DNA from 4 places in the Trichocoleus sp. DQ-A1 genome. Region 4 is predicted to be linked to each of the others. Evidence: predicted binding sites of a transcription regulator. Region 4 holds the regulator's gene; each other region holds the start of a gene.

Region 1 (4,453 bases), on a different contig from region 4:
GTATTCGACTTTTCTTGACGTAAAACTTGCCCTGTAGAATTGGTGCGATAGACCCAAGTTTTGTTATTGCTAGACACGACAACACGCCAACCGGGAACTAATGCTTGAGTACAAAATTCACCCGATTTCGGAAGTCCTAAACAGCCATCGTTCCAAGTTTCCTGACTAAACTGAGTAATTTTGAGCTTTCCCGGAGCGATGCCAGTTTGACGCGACAAATCTTGACGAACAGCGTTAGCAATCCGAGGCGGTAAGCGATTAGCTTGCTTACGGTCAAGATTTTGCCCAACTTTCTGGTCTTTAACCTTAACCAGTCTGGTGATAGACTCAGAAAGTCCGGCTGGGGCAGCAAATGCGGTTTGTAACAGTGTCAGACCTGCGCCTAAAGACAAGATGCCAGTTAGAACTAAAGCGGCAAAAACCCGATCGGATTGGTGAACTGTTTTACCAGAGTTTACGGGTTTGGAGTGATTTTTGAAAATCTGTCTCATAGAAACCTCAATAGAGTTGTTTTTGCAAGCGGAGAGCGTGTTAGGTGAGACGAGCGGCACTCCAACGCTCATCGAATGCATATAGCAGATAAAACGCTTGACGCTGCTATCGTGCGAGTTAGTTCCGCTGTTTCGTTCACCTGAATGGGTGATTTTTTACAAGTTTCAGATAGCGATCGCCAGCCAAAAAATTTAACTTCTGCAAAAACAGGTTTCTATAATCGTGTAGGTGTGTATTTATTCCAGCAAGGGAGCGATCGCGATGACTGTGTTGGTAGTCGCTACGGGAAATCCAGGCAAGCTGCGAGAGATGCAGAAGTATTTAAGCGGATTTGGCTGGGAATTGACCCTGAAGCCAGAGGAACTGGAGATTGAGGAATCGGGTGACACCTTCATGGCTAACGCTTGTCTGAAGGCATCCCAGGTGGCAGAGGCGACTGGAGAGTGGGCGATCGCAGATGATTCTGGCTTGGAAGTAGACGCCTTAGAGGGCGCACCTGGTATTTATTCCGCTCGTTACGGCAAAACCGACCCCGCTCGAATTGAACGCCTGTTGAATGAACTCGGCAACGAACTGAATCGGGAAGCCCAATTTGTGTGTGCGATCGCGATCGCTCGTCCCGATGGCGCGATCGCCCTGCAAGCCGAAGGAGTTTGCCGCGGCGAAATTCTCCACGCCCCTCGCGGTACGGGAGGATTCGGCTACGATCCGATTTTTTACGTTCCCAAAGAGCAAATGACCTTTGCGGAAATGACTCCTGAGTTGAAGCGCCAGTGGAGCCATCGCGGTCAAGCTTTTAAAATTCTCTTACCCCAGCTACAGACCTTAAAGACTGAGGATTGAGTCCAGAAGTTAGAAATCCAGCAACCAGAAATCAGAATTTTGCGATCGCCAAAAATTCTAATTTCTGATTTTTAATGACTCCTGACCTCTAACCTTGATGACTCAGTCCTCAGTCCTCAGTCCTCAGTCCTCAGCCCTCAGTCCTCAGTCCTCAGTCCTCAGTCCTCAGTCCTCAGTCCTGACTTAGACAGCTTCCAGATTCTTTTCCCCCGTCCGAATTCTGATGACCTGCTCTACCGGGCTGACAAAAATCTTACCATCACCGATTTCACCCGTTCGGGCAGCGGCAATGATTTTCTCAATCACCATATCAACCTGGCTGTCTTCAACAACGATCTCTACTTTAAGTTTTTGCAGAAACTCAACCGTGTACTCGGAACCGCGATAACGTTCGGTTTGGCCTTTCTGCCGCCCAAATCCTCGGACTTCAGAAACGGTCATTCCCACAATTCCCGCATTGACTAGCGCAATTTTAACTTCGTCGAGTTTAAAAGGCCGGATAATCGCTTCAACTTTTTTCAAGCTTCTAACTCCTCAGTTCGTTCTGGATTTGATCTGTACAATCAATTTGTACAACCAAAGGTACTCGTAAAGCGGCGGCTATGTTTTATCACTGCTCAAACAAAGATTTTTGTATTATATGATACATATTGCTCTTCACTCCTACCAGAGGCATCCATTGTGCCAACCCTAACTAACAGGTTTCTCTAGATATCGCTGACTCGTTAACTAGACATCGTTGACTAGAGAGTACAGTGAAGATGCGCGGGTTTGGAAATATTTTCCCCATTTGTATCAAAGCGGTTGTTCCAGGCAGATGCACCCGGTTCTTCCGACTCCTAGCAGAGTTAATCTTTCAGCCGTCAACCAGCAAGCTCAACGACTATTATTCAAAAGCGGACGCACAATCAAAAAGCCAGTGCCAAACGCTGTCGCCACAATCAAAAAGATGACGATGATTAACCACCAGCCACTCACATCTGCGGAACGCTCTGGCTGAGTTGGGCGACGATACCGACCTTCTTCTTGTTCGATTACCAAGCTTTCTGAAAAATCAGGTAATGGTGCTGGTTCCGCTTTGGGAGGGGAAGGAGGTAGAACTTCCACTGGCGGAGCGATCGCAGCCGAACGAGGAGGACGAGGAGGCTGCGGAGGACGCCGCTTAGGTGTTGCGTTTGGTGCAGTCCGAATTTCCGGTTCAATGGGGGGAGGGGGAACTTCAACTCGACCCCCGGAGGGAAACGAAGTTACTACCTGTTGTGCGTGCAAAGCTGACTGAACAACTTTTTCGATTTCTTGGCGCAGCTGTTGATTTTCTTTGGCTAACTGCTGATTTTGGGAATTCAGCGAGTCCAGCATCGCTTGCGCTGTTTGTAACTCTGCTGAGAGTTCTTTGTAAACCGAAATTGGCACTGAGGGACGGTAGGTATTCATTGGGCTTTGGGGAGTCTGCTCAGAAATATAAGCATTTTGCATTGGCGAGCGGGTCGAGGGATTAGACATCATGGATTTAGTTTAAGTTTGGTAAGGCAACAATAATGGAAAGTGAGGCGACTCTGACAGCCATTTTTTAACAAATTTGCTATTTAATCAACTAGGAATGTGCCCCAATCGATCTTTACGGTGTCATTGCTATAACCTTTGTATTCTCCGATTGTTTTAATTCTCCGATTGTAGGAGGGGAAAAAAGTGTCCCACTGGCCCTTGACCCTGACCAATGGCTAAAGCGTATTTTAGAGCAGTGGTGACATAATCTTTGGCTTTTTGAACCGCAGACCACCGATCTTTGCCCAAGGCTAGATTAGCCGCGATCGCGCTACTGAGCGTACACCCTGTGCCGTGAGTATTGGTCGTCTCTACGGTTGCGGTTTTCAAGGTTTCCAGATGGTGCCCATCGAACCAGATATCGATGCCGCGTAGATTCCCCTCCATTCCGCCTCCTTTCACTAATACAGCCGCACCACCTCCAAAATGATAAATCCGTTGGGCAGCAGAGCGCATATCATCCAAGGTATGAATCGGCAATCCGCTCAGTAATTGAGCTTCGTAGCGGTTGGGGGTCACAATCGCTGCTTTGGGGATTAAGACATCCCTCAACGTTGCCACAGCGTCATTGTCAATCAGCTGGGCACCCGTGCGCGATACCATGACGGGATCGACGACTAATTTGTCCAGTTTGAAAGCTTCCACAGCTTGCGCTACAGCCGCAATAATCTCCCCATTCAACAACATCCCCGTTTTCGCTGCTTGGACGCCAATATCCGTCACCACAGCCTCAATCTGGGCGACAATTGCTGCTGTCGGTAAAGCATCCACCCGCGTCACTCCCAGCGTATTCTGCGCTGTCACGCAAGTAATGGCACTGGTGCCGTGAACGCAGTGAAAGGCAAATGTCCGTAAATCGGCCTGAATGCCAGCACCGCCGCCGCTATCAGAACCGGCAATTGTGAGAGCAACAGGTACGCTTGAAGGGTTTTTAACGGTCATAGGAATGAGGAATGGGTAAGAGAAATGGGTAATTAGTTAATACCCGCAAATTAAGGACTACTAACAATTACTTTTACTCTAAATTTTGATGAAACCAATCCCAATCTAAATTGAATTGAATGATTAGATTTTACAAATTGCTGCAAATCGAGTGCTGCTCAATTTACAATTTGCCGATGAGTCGGCAAATTATTGCAATGCTGCCCTTGAGAAGCGAGTAGAACTGAGTTATGTGCCTAAAGACCTAATTAGAGGAAATATACGATGAGCCGCACTGATTTCCAGTTTAGGAGGGGAAATTCGTGCGGCGTGAGAGCATGGATGTAGCGATCGCTCCCGTAATCAGTCAAGTCTACCCACTTTTGGGACAGGTAATCATTGACTTCGGAACTTCTACCGAATTCAATCGGCTTCGTGGAAGTTTGTAAGAATTTCGCACCCTGCTAACTAAGGCTGGATTGCCCACGCATCAATTAAAAATTAAAAAGGAAGTGTTCCATTTTTAATTTTTAATTCTTCTAGCGTTGCGGACGCCGTCTTTGGAGAAATTCCGGAATATCCAATCCTCCACCTTGTTGAGGTTTAGGCTCAAACGTGGGGGTAGAAGGAGGAACGGGTGACGGTGCAATGG
Region 2 (4,453 bases), on a different contig from region 4:
ACGCTCAGCTGGCGTTACCCAGCAAAGTCAAAGCCAGGAATTTTTAATTGGCTTTGCTGGGTTCTGTTTCCACCTGCATGAAGAATTGAAGGGCATAGCGCCAAATAACATAGCCTTGGGGACTTAGGTGCAAGCCATCCGTCGTCAGTTCGGGCTGTATATTGCCGTTACTATCGGCAAACAGGGGATAGAGATCGAGATAGCTGACAGATTCCGAACGAGCGATCGCGCCCAGTTGTCGGTTTAGTTCGCGGATGCGACTGCTAGGGATAGCAATCAGGCGATCGCGTCCCACCCAGGTTGACTTTTTACCGCCGTGGGGCAAAATCGACTGCACAACAATCTGTGCTTGGGGATGAACCCGTCGCAGATAGCGGATAATCTGTCGCTGGTTCGCCAGAATTCTCCGATCCCCCACCCCTCGGATCAGGTCGTTAATGCCAATCATCACCAAGATCGTTTCCGGCTGAGTTTCGTCCAACACATCCAATCGGTTGAGCAAACCCCCCGAAGTATCTCCAGAAATTCCTTGATTGAGCCAAGTGCGCTCTGTTGGCAATAGCTCCGAAGGAAACCACAGACTGAGCGAATCCCCAGCCAGTACGGTTAAATGTTTGGGATTTTTGGTTGCGGCTACCTCCGCTTCTTGCCTGAGCAGCGTCACCCACTGAGCGTAATTCAGCTGGTGGCGCGGCCCTAACGCGGGTGTGGAAGGTAGTGTTTTCGTCAGCAGGCTGGTAGAGACGTCTTCTGGGATCGGCTCTACAGAGGTAGCATCGCTAGCTTGTAACCTAGCTGATAGCCACCGATCCCGATTCAGCAACAAAATTACTGTTAGCATCAGCAACCCGTTGGTAGCTAGGGACAAAAGCGCCCAAGCCGGAAGAAAGGTTTTCGAGCGAGTGGACACACTAAATCAGATTCAGCACAGGTTGAATTTAATCTTAAATTGCTAGCATCCACAAATCGAGCGATCGCCTAGCTGCCAATGGAAATTGCCAATTATTCGCCTTTGAAGCTCAGTCCAGTGGCAAAATCCTCTCCATAACCTTCTTCACCATGCTCGTTGATGTCTAAACCTTGGTCTTCAGCGTTAGGTTTGACTCGCAAATCCATCGCCAAACTTAAAAGTTTGAGGATAGCAAAAGTGCCCACCCCGGCAAACACATAAGTTGCTAAGACACCGACAATCTGTTCCCATAATTGGACGGGATTGCCGAAAAATAAACCGTTGTCTCCTGCTGAGTTAACGGTTGTCGTCGCAACCAGACCCGTCAGAAGCGCCCCTATCGTCCCGCCAACGCCGTGGATAGGAAAGGTATCCAAAGAATCGTCAAACTGCAACTTGGCTCGGAGACTGACGGCAAAGAAACAGCAAACAGAGGTAACGGAACCGATGAAGATGGCTCCGAGCGGATTCACGTATCCGGCTGCCGGGGTCACGCCAACCAGTCCGCCGAGGAAACCGCTGGCAATGCCAATTGCTGTCGGTTTGCCTCTGAGTAGCCATTCCAGGATGACCCAAGTGAGACCGCCGGCTGCCGCAGCGACCATTGTGGCGACGAAAGCTACCGCTGCTAGGGAACCTGCTGTTAAAGCACTCCCGGCATTAAAGCCAAACCAGCCAAACCAGAGCATACCGATTCCGAGTAGCACGTAAGGCACGTTATGGGGTGCGTGTGGTGTCACCATGAAGCTTTTTCGCGGCCCAATCACCCAAGCGGCGACGACAGCAGAGACGCCAGAGCTGATGTGTACGACGGTTCCTCCAGCAAAATCTAAGGCTCCAAATGTACCGATCCAGCCTTTGCCCCAAACCCAGTGAGCTAAGGGAGAGTAGATAAAGGTAGACCAAAGCAGGATGAACCAGAAGTATGCCTTGAAACTCATCCGCTCCACGATAGCCCCAGAAATTAGGGCTGGAGTGATGATGGCAAACATCATCTGGTAAACCATGAACACTTGATGGGGAATCGTGCCAGCGTAACCGACCGGATCGGGTTGGTCGAAGGCGACGTTATTCAAAAATAGCCAGTTCAGGCTGCCAATGAAGGGATTGGCACTGAAAGGAGGATCGGCTCCAGGGGTCAAGGAAGTGGGTGCAAAGGCGAGGCTATAGCCCCACAGAGTCCAGGTAACGCCGACAACTCCCATGAGGATGAAGCTCATCATAATGGTGTTGAGGACGTTGCGCGATCGCACTAATCCGCCATAGAAAAAAGCTAACCCAGGCGTCATCAGCAGCACTAGGGCTGATGAAATTAGCATAAATGCGGTATCGCCTGTGTCGATTTTCGGAGCCTCAGCCACCGCTGGCGATGCTTCCTGACGCGAAGCATCGGTTGGTTCCCCAGGAACCGTTGCGGGAGCGGACAATTCCGGGGAAGGACTCACCGAAGGCGATGCGTCTTGGGCAAGCGCATTTCCTACCATTGGGCCACCCAGAAGACACAGCGCCAGTATCCAAGTAATGAGAACTTTCTTGATCACTGATTTGGTTCCATCAACGCGATCGCTTTGTTAAGCAAATGAATCTGATTGCACCAATTTCAATCAGGTCAATTCTGTATCAAAGTATACAAATTAGCGGAGTTGCCCATAAATATTTCACCCACAGATAGACGACAAAAATGAAATCCGCCCTACTCGCAACTCTATAGAGTTGGGAATAGGGCGGACTCTATGGGGAAAGGAGAAAACTCAAAAGAACAAAATGCTTTCTTTTGGTTTATCTGTCGTTACTTGACATATTCACCGGGCGGAGTCGGCATTCCACCATGCTTACCAGTATCAGAAAACCCAGCAGAGCTTCCTTCCTTAAGGAATCCACTGTAAGCTTCCATGCCATGTTCTCCGATATCCAAACCTTCAAACTCCTCTTCTGGAGTGACTCGGATACCGAGGGTCGCTTTCAACGCCAGCCAGAAGATTGTACTGAGTAGAACGGTTATGCCTCCCACTGTGACAATACCAATCAGTTGAGTGATCAACTGTCCGAGACCACCACCGAGCAATAACCCCTTGGTTGGGCCAAGACCCTCACCGTACCAGGAATAGACACCAGGGCCAGCAGCAAATAAACCCACTGCCAGAGTCCCCCAGATACCACAAACCAGGTGAACTGAGGTCGCGCCCACCGGGTCATCAATTTTGATTTTGTCAAAGAGAGTGACAGCGAAAACGACTAATACTCCGCCAACCAAACCGATGATCAAAGAACTGCCAATGCTGATAAAAGCACAGGAAGCTGTCACCGAAACTAAGCCAGCCAAAATGCCGTTGATAATCATCGACAGATCCGGCTTACCCAGGTACAACCAAGCTGTAATGGTAGCGGCAATTCCACCCGCAGCACCCCCCATGTTGGTTGTCAGGGCAATGTGAGTAATGGCGTTTGGATCGGCAGCCATTGTGGAGCCAGGGTTGAAACCAAACCAGCCCAACCAGAGAATCAAAGTGCCCAAGGTGGCAATGCTCAGGTTATGACCAGGGAAAGCAACGCTTTGCCCATCTTGATATTTACCAAGCCGTGGCCCTAAGAATGCGGCTCCCATCAAAGCAGCCCAGCCACCCACTGAGTGAACGACCGTGCAACCCGCGAAATCCCAGAAACCTCTGGTTTGCAGCCAGCCACCGCCCCAGACCCAGTGTCCGGTGAGCGGGTAGGCAATCCCGACGAGTAAGAGGCTGAAGATTAAGAAGTCAACAAACTTAATTCGTTCTGCAACCGCTCCAGAAACAATCGTGGCGGCTGTTCCGGCAAATACTAGCTGAAACAAAAACTTAGCAGCTAAGGGAACGCCAGCCCATTTCAGAGAGCCAAAAACACCTTGATAGGCATCGTTGGTGGCAGGGCTGTTATCGGCTCCGCTCAAAAACCACCCGCTCAAACCAATGAAAGGATTGCCGTCCCCGAACATCAAGCCAAAACCAATCGCCCAAAACGCGACGGTTGCTAGAGCAAACACAATCAAGTTTTTGGCGAGAACGTTGACCGCGTTTTTCTGGCGGCAGAAGCCAGTTTCTAGCATACAAAAGCCAGCATTCATGAAAAACACCAGGAAAGCCGCGATCGCTACCCATAGGGTGTCTAGCGCTACCTTCAACTCGGCTGTTGTCGGCCCCTCAGCCGCCGGAGCATCCTGGGCGACTGCTGCATAACCCCACACCATCACAATCAAAATGGCGATAGGAATGCAAGCTTGCCAACTTGGAGTCAGCCGCTTAATGGCAATTTGCAACTGCTTAAACATCGTGGCAGTCCGGGGAGATTGGACTTGCCAATTAGAAGACAATCGCTTCTTTTTGGCTTTCGATTTCTTCTTTTTGAGCGTTAATTTAGGCATCATCACTGCACTTTCCTCAATCAGTCCAACACATCCATCGGTTTAGTCAAAAATCAGTAAATCCAGTCATTTGAAGTGAGTATATGACAAAACCTTACAGGCAACTC
Region 3 (4,453 bases), on a different contig from region 4:
TCATTTTGCCAGCTGACATCACGCGCTGCTTTTGATCGTTCGCGGTCTTAATACACCAGTGATAGCAGCCTTGTTTGGGGTGTGTTTTCTGATTGATAAAGGCATCGTTAGATTGGGCAAACCGATCCTAATCCAATTTATTTGGCTGGGAGTTCAGTGAATTATGCAGATGAAATTTGAGGATATTTATCAGTTTTTTCAAGACCCTCCTCCCACTTATCTCAACAAGGAACTAGCGGTGTGTTATGTCCTTTCAGTTTTGATGAGCGGAGAATCCTATGGAACAGAACTCATCGGGCGACTAGAGAGTGAATATCCTACCTATCGGCTTTCTGATACCGTTTTATACAGCGCCTTAAAATTTCTGGAAGACCAAGCCGCTATCACAGGGTATTGGAAAAAAGTGGAAGGCAGAGGAAGACCTCGTCGAATGTATCAAATTCGCCCAGAGTGTCTGGAACAGGCTCATGACCTGGCTCGCCTTTGGGATGAATACACAATGAGAGAATCTCAAGCCATCTGAGCCAATCCCAAAGAAGCTCTCTTGCGATAGGCTATAGGTTATAGGCGATCTTGTATCTCTTGGACAAGAGCCTATTTTCCATTGTCCTATCTAGAAATTCGTGAATACGACAATTCTCTTTTCAACATTTCTGCTAACACTGTTGTTAGCAGTCGGTCTATTTTTCTTTATTCGAGCCTCCGCTAAGGATCGAACGCAACAAGTGAAACTGATTGCGGAGCAACCAGAAGAATCAATTTTAATTCAATTGCAACAATATTTCGATCGGCGTGCTTACCGGATTGCGGCGGTGGATGCAAAGCAAAATCAAGTTACATTCCAAGGCTTTGTCCGCCCCAGCTGGTTTTTGGCAATTTTTCTGAGCTTATTAGCTTTTTGTGGCTTTCTTTGTTTGGCGTTGATTTTAGCAATTTTATTTCCCCAATTCGCTAAAATCTTTCTAGGTTTGGTTCTCCTTTCACCAGCCGCTGGCGTTTTTTACTGGAAAAAAGCTGGACGCAGCGAACAAGTTTCCCTGAAGGTGGAAACATTTGCAGGTGTCGAAAAAGAGACCAGAAGTTTAATAACTGTCATCGCCCATCGTGATGAATTGGCTCAATTGCAACAGGAACTGCAATTAAAGCCTTGCGAATGACAACTCTCTGGCTAAAAATCTTAAAAAATTCCAAAACCTGGTCAGTTTGTGAATCCAAAAGAATTTTAATTAACCTGAGTTCGGGATAAGAAAGGGAGGGGCTGTGTAAGCTAAAAGTTGTCAAAACCATCATTCAGCAAGCCTCTCCCATGATTAGTCTAGAAGAACTTTTCTGCAATATCGATGATTTCTGCCAACACTTTGAACCCCAGTGGCGAGCTTCTCTACTAGGGCAGGGGGTTCAGCAACGAGTGCGCTCTCGCGCCTTGAGTCTAAGTGAAATCATGACCATCTTAGTCGCTTTTCACCAACAGCACTACCGCAACTTCAAGGCTTACTACCTCCAGCACGTCAGTATGTACTGGAAAGACGCTTTCCCGTCATTGGTGAGCTATAACCGATTTGTGGAATGGATGCCTTCGGCCCTACTGCCATTGTGCATTTACCTCAAGCACTGTTTTGGGGAGTGTACTGGCATCAGCTTCATCGATGCCACTAGCCTCAAGGTTTGCCACAATCGTCGTATCCCACGACATCGAGTATTTTCCAATCTGGCAGCAAGAGGCAAAACCTCAGTCGATTGGTTCTTTGGCTTCAAGCTGCATCTGGTAGTCAATGAGTGTGGAGAGCTGCTCAACTTCACCCTCACCCCTGGCAATATTGATGACCGTAAGCCTGTTCCAGAGCTGCTTAAAGGCCTCTTTGGCAAAGTTTTTGCAGACCGAGGCTATGTCTCTCATGCCCTAGCTCAAACACTTTTTCAAGCCTATGGCATTGAATTCTTTGCCAAGCCTAAACGCAACATGAAGAACCGCTTGATGCGCTTAAGTGACAAGTTACTCTCCCGCAAACGGTCGATTATTGAAACTATCATTGACCAACTGAAGAATATTTCTCAGATTGAACATTCCAGGCATCGCAGCCCGGTCAACTTTATGGTGAATATCCTCTGCGGATTGATTGCTTATTGTCATCAGCCAAAGAAGCCTTCACTCAATCTGGATTTCACTTTGCCTCAAGCTGCTTAACCCGAACTCAGGTTAATTAGAAGGAAAAATTCAAAATTCCTCCTATAAAACAATAGGGGCGGTTCGCAAACCGCCCCTATAACCGAGTTTTCACGTTTAATGCCTAAAACTTCAGCTGCTACGAACAGCGGCGAGGGTAGGCTTTTCCACAGGATTGTCGATTATCCTAAGGCTAGGAAACAGAAAATGATTTTCTTCAACATATTGGGCACCAAATAGCCCCTTTTCCGCCCAAAAGTACCGATCTGTGGTGTGTTCGTTCCGCTTCACGAGCAGCAAAGCAGGCGGAAGGATTCCTTCGGTTTGAATAAACTTTCGCGCGGCGGTGACTGGTTTATCTTCGCCACTTTCAATACTATACTGAGGGACATGCTCTAAAATTCTACGTCCTTCCTGGCGACGGCGACTTTTCCGCTTGCGTCTTCTAGCCAACCTCCTTACCTCCCCTTTAATTCTGACAGTTGTAATGATAGATACAAAAACCGTCGCAAGTATATCGGTTTGAGTTCAAAATATCAACCGCTTTTTACCGATTGATACAAACATTACAGCCCTCAGAAATTAAAATCGACAGCAGCAGAACGGGCAATAGACGCTATATATGCAAGCTTGTCCAAACTAGAGCCTAGATATAGCGTATAAAGGGCTATATTTATTCGACCTTGACAAAATTTAGCCAGTTTGGAAGCAATTTCCTAACCAAACTATCATGAAAGCTCGCTAAAATTTTTGTAATAAAAAGAAACAAAAATGAGGTTTTTGCACGACCTTTGCCGCTTCAGCGCAATTGCGTGTCAGGATCGACGGAAGAAAACCCGAGCCGATGAATGCAATTTTCCTCGCTGTCAAGTACCCAAGTATAAGCGAATGTGTCTATGTCTACCAGTTCAGAATTCATAACTTTGTGCCAATCACAAGTAGCACTATTAACTCAAGGACTGGAAGCTGCCTTGAGTGTTGTGTATTTAACGGAAGAACTGGTAGAGGGCGTCCCAACTAAGCTAAGGCCGGTTGTTGCTTACCCACAGACAGCGGTGGAATGGGAAACGGATGAGATTTCGGCTTTGGGATTTTCCGATCGACCGTTGGCATCCATTCCTCGGTTATTGTCAGCGGCATCTCCGGTTCCTCAGGAGTCCGATGCGGTTTCTGAGACGGGTTCAACGGAATCGGCGGCTGAAGTCGGGAAAGAAGAAACGATTGATGAATTGCAGGCAAAGACGGGGACATCGCCCCTCCAGCGATCGCTCTTCGCCGATGCTGACCTGAGTAGCTCCTCGCGCCAAATTGTGGTGCCTTTGTTGCATGAAGGTGTGGTGATGGGGTTGCTGGTGACAGCTCGTGAAGATAGACCTTGGAACCAGCGGGAACGAACCGCGATTGAACGGATTGCCGATACACTGGCGAGCGCTTGTATTCTGGATCGGCGTTCCCAATGGTTTGAGCAACAACTGAGTCAGCAACGTCATCTTCAGGCTCAACAGCGCGATCTCATGGACGATCTGATACATCAGTTTCGCAATCCCATGACCGCCTTACGGACGTTTGGCAAGTTGCTCCTCAGACGATTGGTACCCGGAGATGCGAACCGCGAAGTTGCTAACAGCATCGTGCGTGAAAGCGATCGCTTGCAAGAGTTGCTTCTACAGTTCGATCGGGCAGTAGATATGGACGAAGGAGAGTTAGTGCCTTTGTACGGGCAAATCGCGGATCGTTCTTACGATGCAGTTCCGGTGCCGATTGCCCCGTCCTGTCCGCTTCCCCGAAAAGGTGAAGATTTAGGAAATCTCTACTCTCCCTTGGGATTGGAGCCTCAAACAATTCCGACGAGAGCGCTGGCATTGGAATCCTGCTCGGTGGCGAAAGTTTTGGAACCGCTAGTGGTGACATCCAGCGCGATCGCCCAAGAAAAAAATCTGGCTTTATTAGCAGAAATTCCTCCGAATTTGCCGCCAGTACAAGCCAATGCCAAAGTGCTGCGCGAAGTGCTAAGCAATCTGATTGACAATGCTTTGAAATATACCCCGGCGGGTGGGCAAGTTTACATTCAGGCAGGAAATCAACGACATACTTCTCAAGGAGATTTTCAGGCGATCGCAATTAGCGATACTGGCCCTGGCATTCCCGTGCAAGATAAAGAGCATTTGTTTGAGCGACATTACCGAGGCGTCCAGGCAGAAACTGAGATTCCGGGGAGTGGATTGGGTTTAGCGATCGCGAGAGATTTAGTAGAACAAATGCAGGGCGAAATTGAAGTCATTAGCCCCG
Region 4 (4,453 bases):
CGAATTAATTCCATCGAGTTGGCGAATGTGCAGCGTCATCTGGCTGTGATTGACCAACGCCACAAAAAATTCCCGCACTAGCTGAGTGTCATAAGTCCCGACTCGCTGAGTCGGAATCTCCAAGCCATAGCTGAGGTGGGGGCGTCCGGAAAAATCTAACGCTACCTGAACCAACGCTTCATCGAGAGGGGCGAGGAAATTCCCAAATCGGACAATTCCTTTGCGATCGCCCAGTGCTTGATGCAACGCCATTCCTAGGGTAATTCCCACATCTTCATTGGTATGGTGGTCATCAATTTCCAAGTCTCCCGTCGCGGCTACATCCAAATCAATCAGGCTGTGAGAGGCGATTTGATGCAGCATATGGTCTAAAAACGGAATGCCAGTTTTTGCATTGCAAGTGCCATTCCCGTCTAATTTGACGGTGACGATAACATCCGTTTCGCCCGTCTTGCGGGGAACCCTTGCCATGCGAGGAGACAAAAGCTGTTCAATGCTTGGAGAAGGTGTAAATTGGCGATCGCGTGCCTGCATCGCAGATGCTCACTCAAGAAAATAAAGTTAAGTTTATTATCCTACGTTACTGAGCATTTGGGAGACGCGAAAGCCTTAAAAATGCAAAATTAAAAATTAAAAATTAGCAGAATCTTTGCTTTTTAATTTTTAATTTTTAATGTTTGATTCTTTTTACATCCCCATAATCTCGTATCCCGCATCGACATACAGCACCTGACCTGTAATGCCACTTGCCAAATCGCTACACAAGAAAGCAGCCGCATTTCCCACTTCTTTCTGAGTTACAGTGCGTCGCAGCGGTGCCACTTCCTCAACGTGATGGATCATATCCAGAATGCCACCTACCGCCGACGATGCCAAAGTACGGATGGGACCCGCCGAAATTGCATTCACGCGAATATTCTGCGGTCCTAATTCAGATGCCAGGTAACGGACACTCATTTCCAGTCCAGACTTGGCAATTCCCATCACGTTGTAGTTGGGGATCACCTTAACGCCGCCTAGATAAGTCAGCGTGACAATGCTGCCACCTTCTGTCATCAGTGGTTTTGCTGACCCAGCAAGTTGTACCAGCGAATAGGTACTAATTTCTAGAGCTTGGGTGAAGCCAGCACGAGTAGTGGTACTAAAATCACCTGATAAATCTTCCTTGTTCGCAAAAGCAAGACAATGGATCACGATGTCTAGCTTGCCCCACTTATCGCGGATGGCGTCAAATGTAGACTGAATTTGGGTCTCATTCTGGACATCGCAGGGTAAAAATAAGCTGGGGTTGAGGGGTTCTACCAACTCTGCCACTTTTTTTTCAAAGCGGCCTCGGTCGTCTGGCAGGTAAGTTACTCCTAGATTCGCACCCGCTTGGTGCAGTTGCTGAGCAATCCCCCAGGCGATCGATCGATTGTTGGCAATGCCGGTGACAAGGGCGTTTTTTCCGGTTAAATCTAGCATAAATGTCGATTTTGAAGGCAATATTAGAGGATATCCGATTTAGGGGAGTATTCAAGATCGCGATCGCCCGGAGCAAGGCTGTCTAGTACGGGTAAGGAGCGTGCCTCCTTACTCACCATGCATCCCACCCGATAGCGCAGATACTGTCAAGATATCAACATTTTCCGTCATAATCTTACTTGCCTTGAGCAGGGAGAGAACTAAAGAAGGTAGCCGGGGAAACTACTTTAAAATTTTGTATCAAATAGCACAAAAACCGCTTGGAAGTCAGTTTATCTGTGTCTAATGTCAGAAAACTCTCATAGTTGTTTTGCTATGGTTAAAGTTCCTCCGACAGAAAGTTGCAGAAGTCTGTAGGGCAGCATTTAGGAAAAAGGAAGTGGCAGTGACGCAAGATAGACCGCTAGCAGCTGTGTTCCGTCAACTGGGAGGTGGGGCGTTTCCACCCGTGGTGGAAACTTTTGAGCGGGGCAAGACGATCTTTTTCCCAGGAGACCCGGCTGAACGGGTATACTTTTTGCTCAAAGGTGCAGTAAAGCTGTCTCGCGTGTATGAAGCTGGGGAAGAAATTACCGTGGCGCTGCTGCGAGAAAACAGCGTTTTTGGAGTACTGTCCTTAATTACAGGGCATCGTTCGGATCGGTTTTATCACGCTGTAGCATTTACGCCAGTGGAGCTGCTTTCGGCACCGATCGATCAGGTAGAGCAATCGCTCAAGGATAATCCAGAGCTATCGATGTTGATGCTGCGGGGGCTTTCTTCGCGCATTTTGCAAACAGAAATGATGATTGAGACATTAGCTCACCGAGATATGGGATCGCGCTTGGTGAGTTTTCTGTTGATTCTGTGCCGTGATTTTGGCGTTCCTACCGCCAATGGAATTACGATCGATCTGAAGCTTTCTCACCAAGCGATCGCTGAAGCAATTGGCTCCACTAGGGTAACAGTCACCCGCTTACTGGGAGATTTGCGGGAGGAAAAAATGATTTCTATCCACAAGAAAAAAATTACGGTACACAACCCAGTTACACTGAGTCAGCAGTTTACTTGAAAACAGCTAGAGGCTCTGGTCAGGTTGTCGGTTAGGTTGTCGGTTAAAACGGTATGGTAGCTCAGCAGGTTATCAAGTTTTAACATTTAGTCGGGGTTGAGTTAAAAGGTCTCAGGTTTTAAGCGGATAGTTTTCAACCTTCCAACCTTTAACCTTTCCGATTTCACCTTCGATCTTTAATTCCTGTTAACCCTTTCTCTAGCCTGCAATGCGATAGGCTGTAACTGGAATGACTGTAGCAGACAATGACCGACAGTGCGCTCTTCCTAATTTTGTCTATTTTAGTGTTGGGAAGCGTCATCGCAACGGTAGGCGATCGCATTGGCACGCGCGTGGGAAAAGCACGCCTGTCGTTGTTCAATCTGCGTCCCCGCAAAACAGCTGTTTTGGTAACGATTCTGACGGGGCTAACGATTTCTGCCTCAACACTAACAATCATCTTCGCGACCAGCGAACAATTGCGGATTGGAGTTTTTAGACTTCAAGAAGTGCAGAAAAAACTCAAGACAGCAAGTAAGGATATTGCTAAAGCGAACGAGCAGAAACGGAAAACCGAAAGCGAACTTGCTAAAACCGCCGCCCAAAAAGAGCAAGTCGAAAAGGAACTCGCTCAAGCTCGCACCCAGCAATCTGTCGCTCAGCAGCGCTTAGATGCGATTAATCGATCTTTGGCAGCTGCGCTGGCTAAACAAGGCCAGACGGAGGCGCAACTAAATCAAACTCAAAGCGAACTGAGTCGGGTCGCCAGCAGCTTTCAGCAAACCCAAAAACAGCTGACCTCTGTCTCTGGGCAAGCGAAGACGCTACGTTCGGAAATCCAACAACTTCAAGCAGAACGCCAAGAATTGCTCCAGCAGCGAAATCAAGTCAGAGCTGAAATTACTGAATTCAAAGCGAAAGTGACTCAGCGCGACCAAAAAATTGCCCAGCAAGACCGAGCAATTAGCCAACGCGATGAGCAAATTCTCAAGCGGGATCAAGCCCTTGTCGAACTTGATGAGAAACTTGCTGCCTTTCGGAAGAGCCTGAGCGATCGCGATGAGCAAATTGCCCAGCGAGACAAAGCCTTATCTCTACTTGACAACAAAATTTCTCAACGAGATGAGGTGATTGCCCAGCGAGAAAATCGCCTTAAAGAACTCGAAAAACAACAAGCTTCCCTAGAGCAGGAAGTGGCAACCTTAGAACAGTATTACCAGTCTTATCAAACTTTGCGTCAGGGTAGTCTGGCACTGCTGCGCGGTCAGGTTCTGGCGGCTGGCGTTTTTCGTATTGTCGAGCCAGCCGCAGCCCGACAGGTCATTGAGCAGCTGTTACGGGAAGCGAATCGGACAGCGATTAAAGCGACCCAACCCGGTCTCAACAAGGTGGCGAACGAACGGGTCGTGCAAATTACAGAGGCACAAGTAGAGCAACTGATCAACCAGATTCAGGATGGTCGAAACTATGTAGTCCGAGTTTTTTCGGCTGGTAACTATGTCCAGGGAGAAAAGCAGGTACAAGTCTTTGCAGACGCCGCACCCAATCAAGTTGTATTCCGCACTGGTGAAGTCGTAGCAACGACATCTGCCGATCCTTCAAACATGACCGACCAACAAATTCGGCAGCGGATTGACCTGCTGCTTGGAGCATCCCAGTTCCGAGCTACTCGCGCGGGGATTTTGGGCGATACAGTTCAGGTTGGCGATAATCGAATTGTTAGCTTGATTCGGTTTATCGAGCAGTTGAAAAAGCACAATAAGCCGATTTCTCTGAAAGCGGTCGTGGCTGAGGACGCCTATATTGCCGGACCCATGAAATTAAATTTGGAGGCGGTTGAAGACGGAGAAGTTGTGGTCAGGATGTAATTTATTAGTCATTAGTGATGAGATGATGACTAATGGCAATTAACCATTTGTAAATTAGCGATTAGCCAATTCAGATGATTTTAGGGTTCGA

The links. The regulator NtcA, encoded in region 4, controls nitrogen genes in cyanobacteria. The targets are predictions, from matches to a motif close to TTTGTANNNNNNNNTACAAA.
Region 1: NDI33_RS16970 (P-II family nitrogen regulator) is a predicted target of NtcA. The motif match lies at 1,966-1,985, and genes of this name have one in related genera.
Region 2: NDI33_RS01555 (ammonium transporter) is a predicted target of NtcA. The motif match lies at 2,564-2,583, and genes of this name have one in related genera.
Region 3: NDI33_RS18445 (DUF3155 domain-containing protein) is a predicted target of NtcA. The motif match lies at 2,646-2,665, and genes of this name have one in related genera.

The regions. Positions count from the first base shown of each region.
Region 1 is NZ_JAMPKE010000017.1:51,381-55,833, reverse strand. Features, by position in the region: gene NDI33_RS16980 (hypothetical protein) at 1-491, opposite strand, end outside; gene rdgB (RdgB/HAM1 family non-canonical purine NTP pyrophosphatase) at 754-1,335, shown strand; gene NDI33_RS16970 (P-II family nitrogen regulator) at 1,519-1,857, opposite strand; gene NDI33_RS16965 (DUF3450 domain-containing protein) at 2,212-2,841, opposite strand; gene thiD (bifunctional hydroxymethylpyrimidine kinase/phosphomethylpyrimidine kinase) at 2,995-3,822, opposite strand; gene NDI33_RS16955 (hypothetical protein) at 4,125-4,250, shown strand; gene ftsZ (cell division protein FtsZ) at 4,341-4,453, opposite strand, start outside.
Region 2 is NZ_JAMPKE010000001.1:346,944-351,396, reverse strand. Features, by position in the region: gene NDI33_RS01560 (SGNH/GDSL hydrolase family protein) at 44-910, opposite strand; gene NDI33_RS01555 (ammonium transporter) at 1,003-2,490, opposite strand; gene amt (ammonium transporter) at 2,739-4,349, opposite strand.
Region 3 is NZ_JAMPKE010000020.1:70,674-75,126, reverse strand. Features, by position in the region: gene NDI33_RS18460 (PadR family transcriptional regulator) at 170-523, shown strand; gene NDI33_RS18455 (cofactor assembly of complex C subunit B) at 624-1,157, shown strand; gene NDI33_RS18450 (IS982 family transposase) at 1,307-2,185, shown strand; gene NDI33_RS18445 (DUF3155 domain-containing protein) at 2,297-2,617, opposite strand; gene NDI33_RS18440 (GAF domain-containing sensor histidine kinase) at 3,061-4,453, shown strand, end outside.
Region 4 is NZ_JAMPKE010000043.1:36,551-41,003, reverse strand. Features, by position in the region: gene hisB (imidazoleglycerol-phosphate dehydratase HisB) at 1-534, opposite strand, end outside; gene fabI (enoyl-ACP reductase FabI) at 688-1,464, opposite strand; gene ntcA (global nitrogen regulator NtcA) at 1,844-2,515, shown strand; gene NDI33_RS24900 (DUF3084 domain-containing protein) at 2,761-4,362, shown strand; gene NDI33_RS24895 (pre-16S rRNA-processing nuclease YqgF) at 4,437-4,453, shown strand, end outside.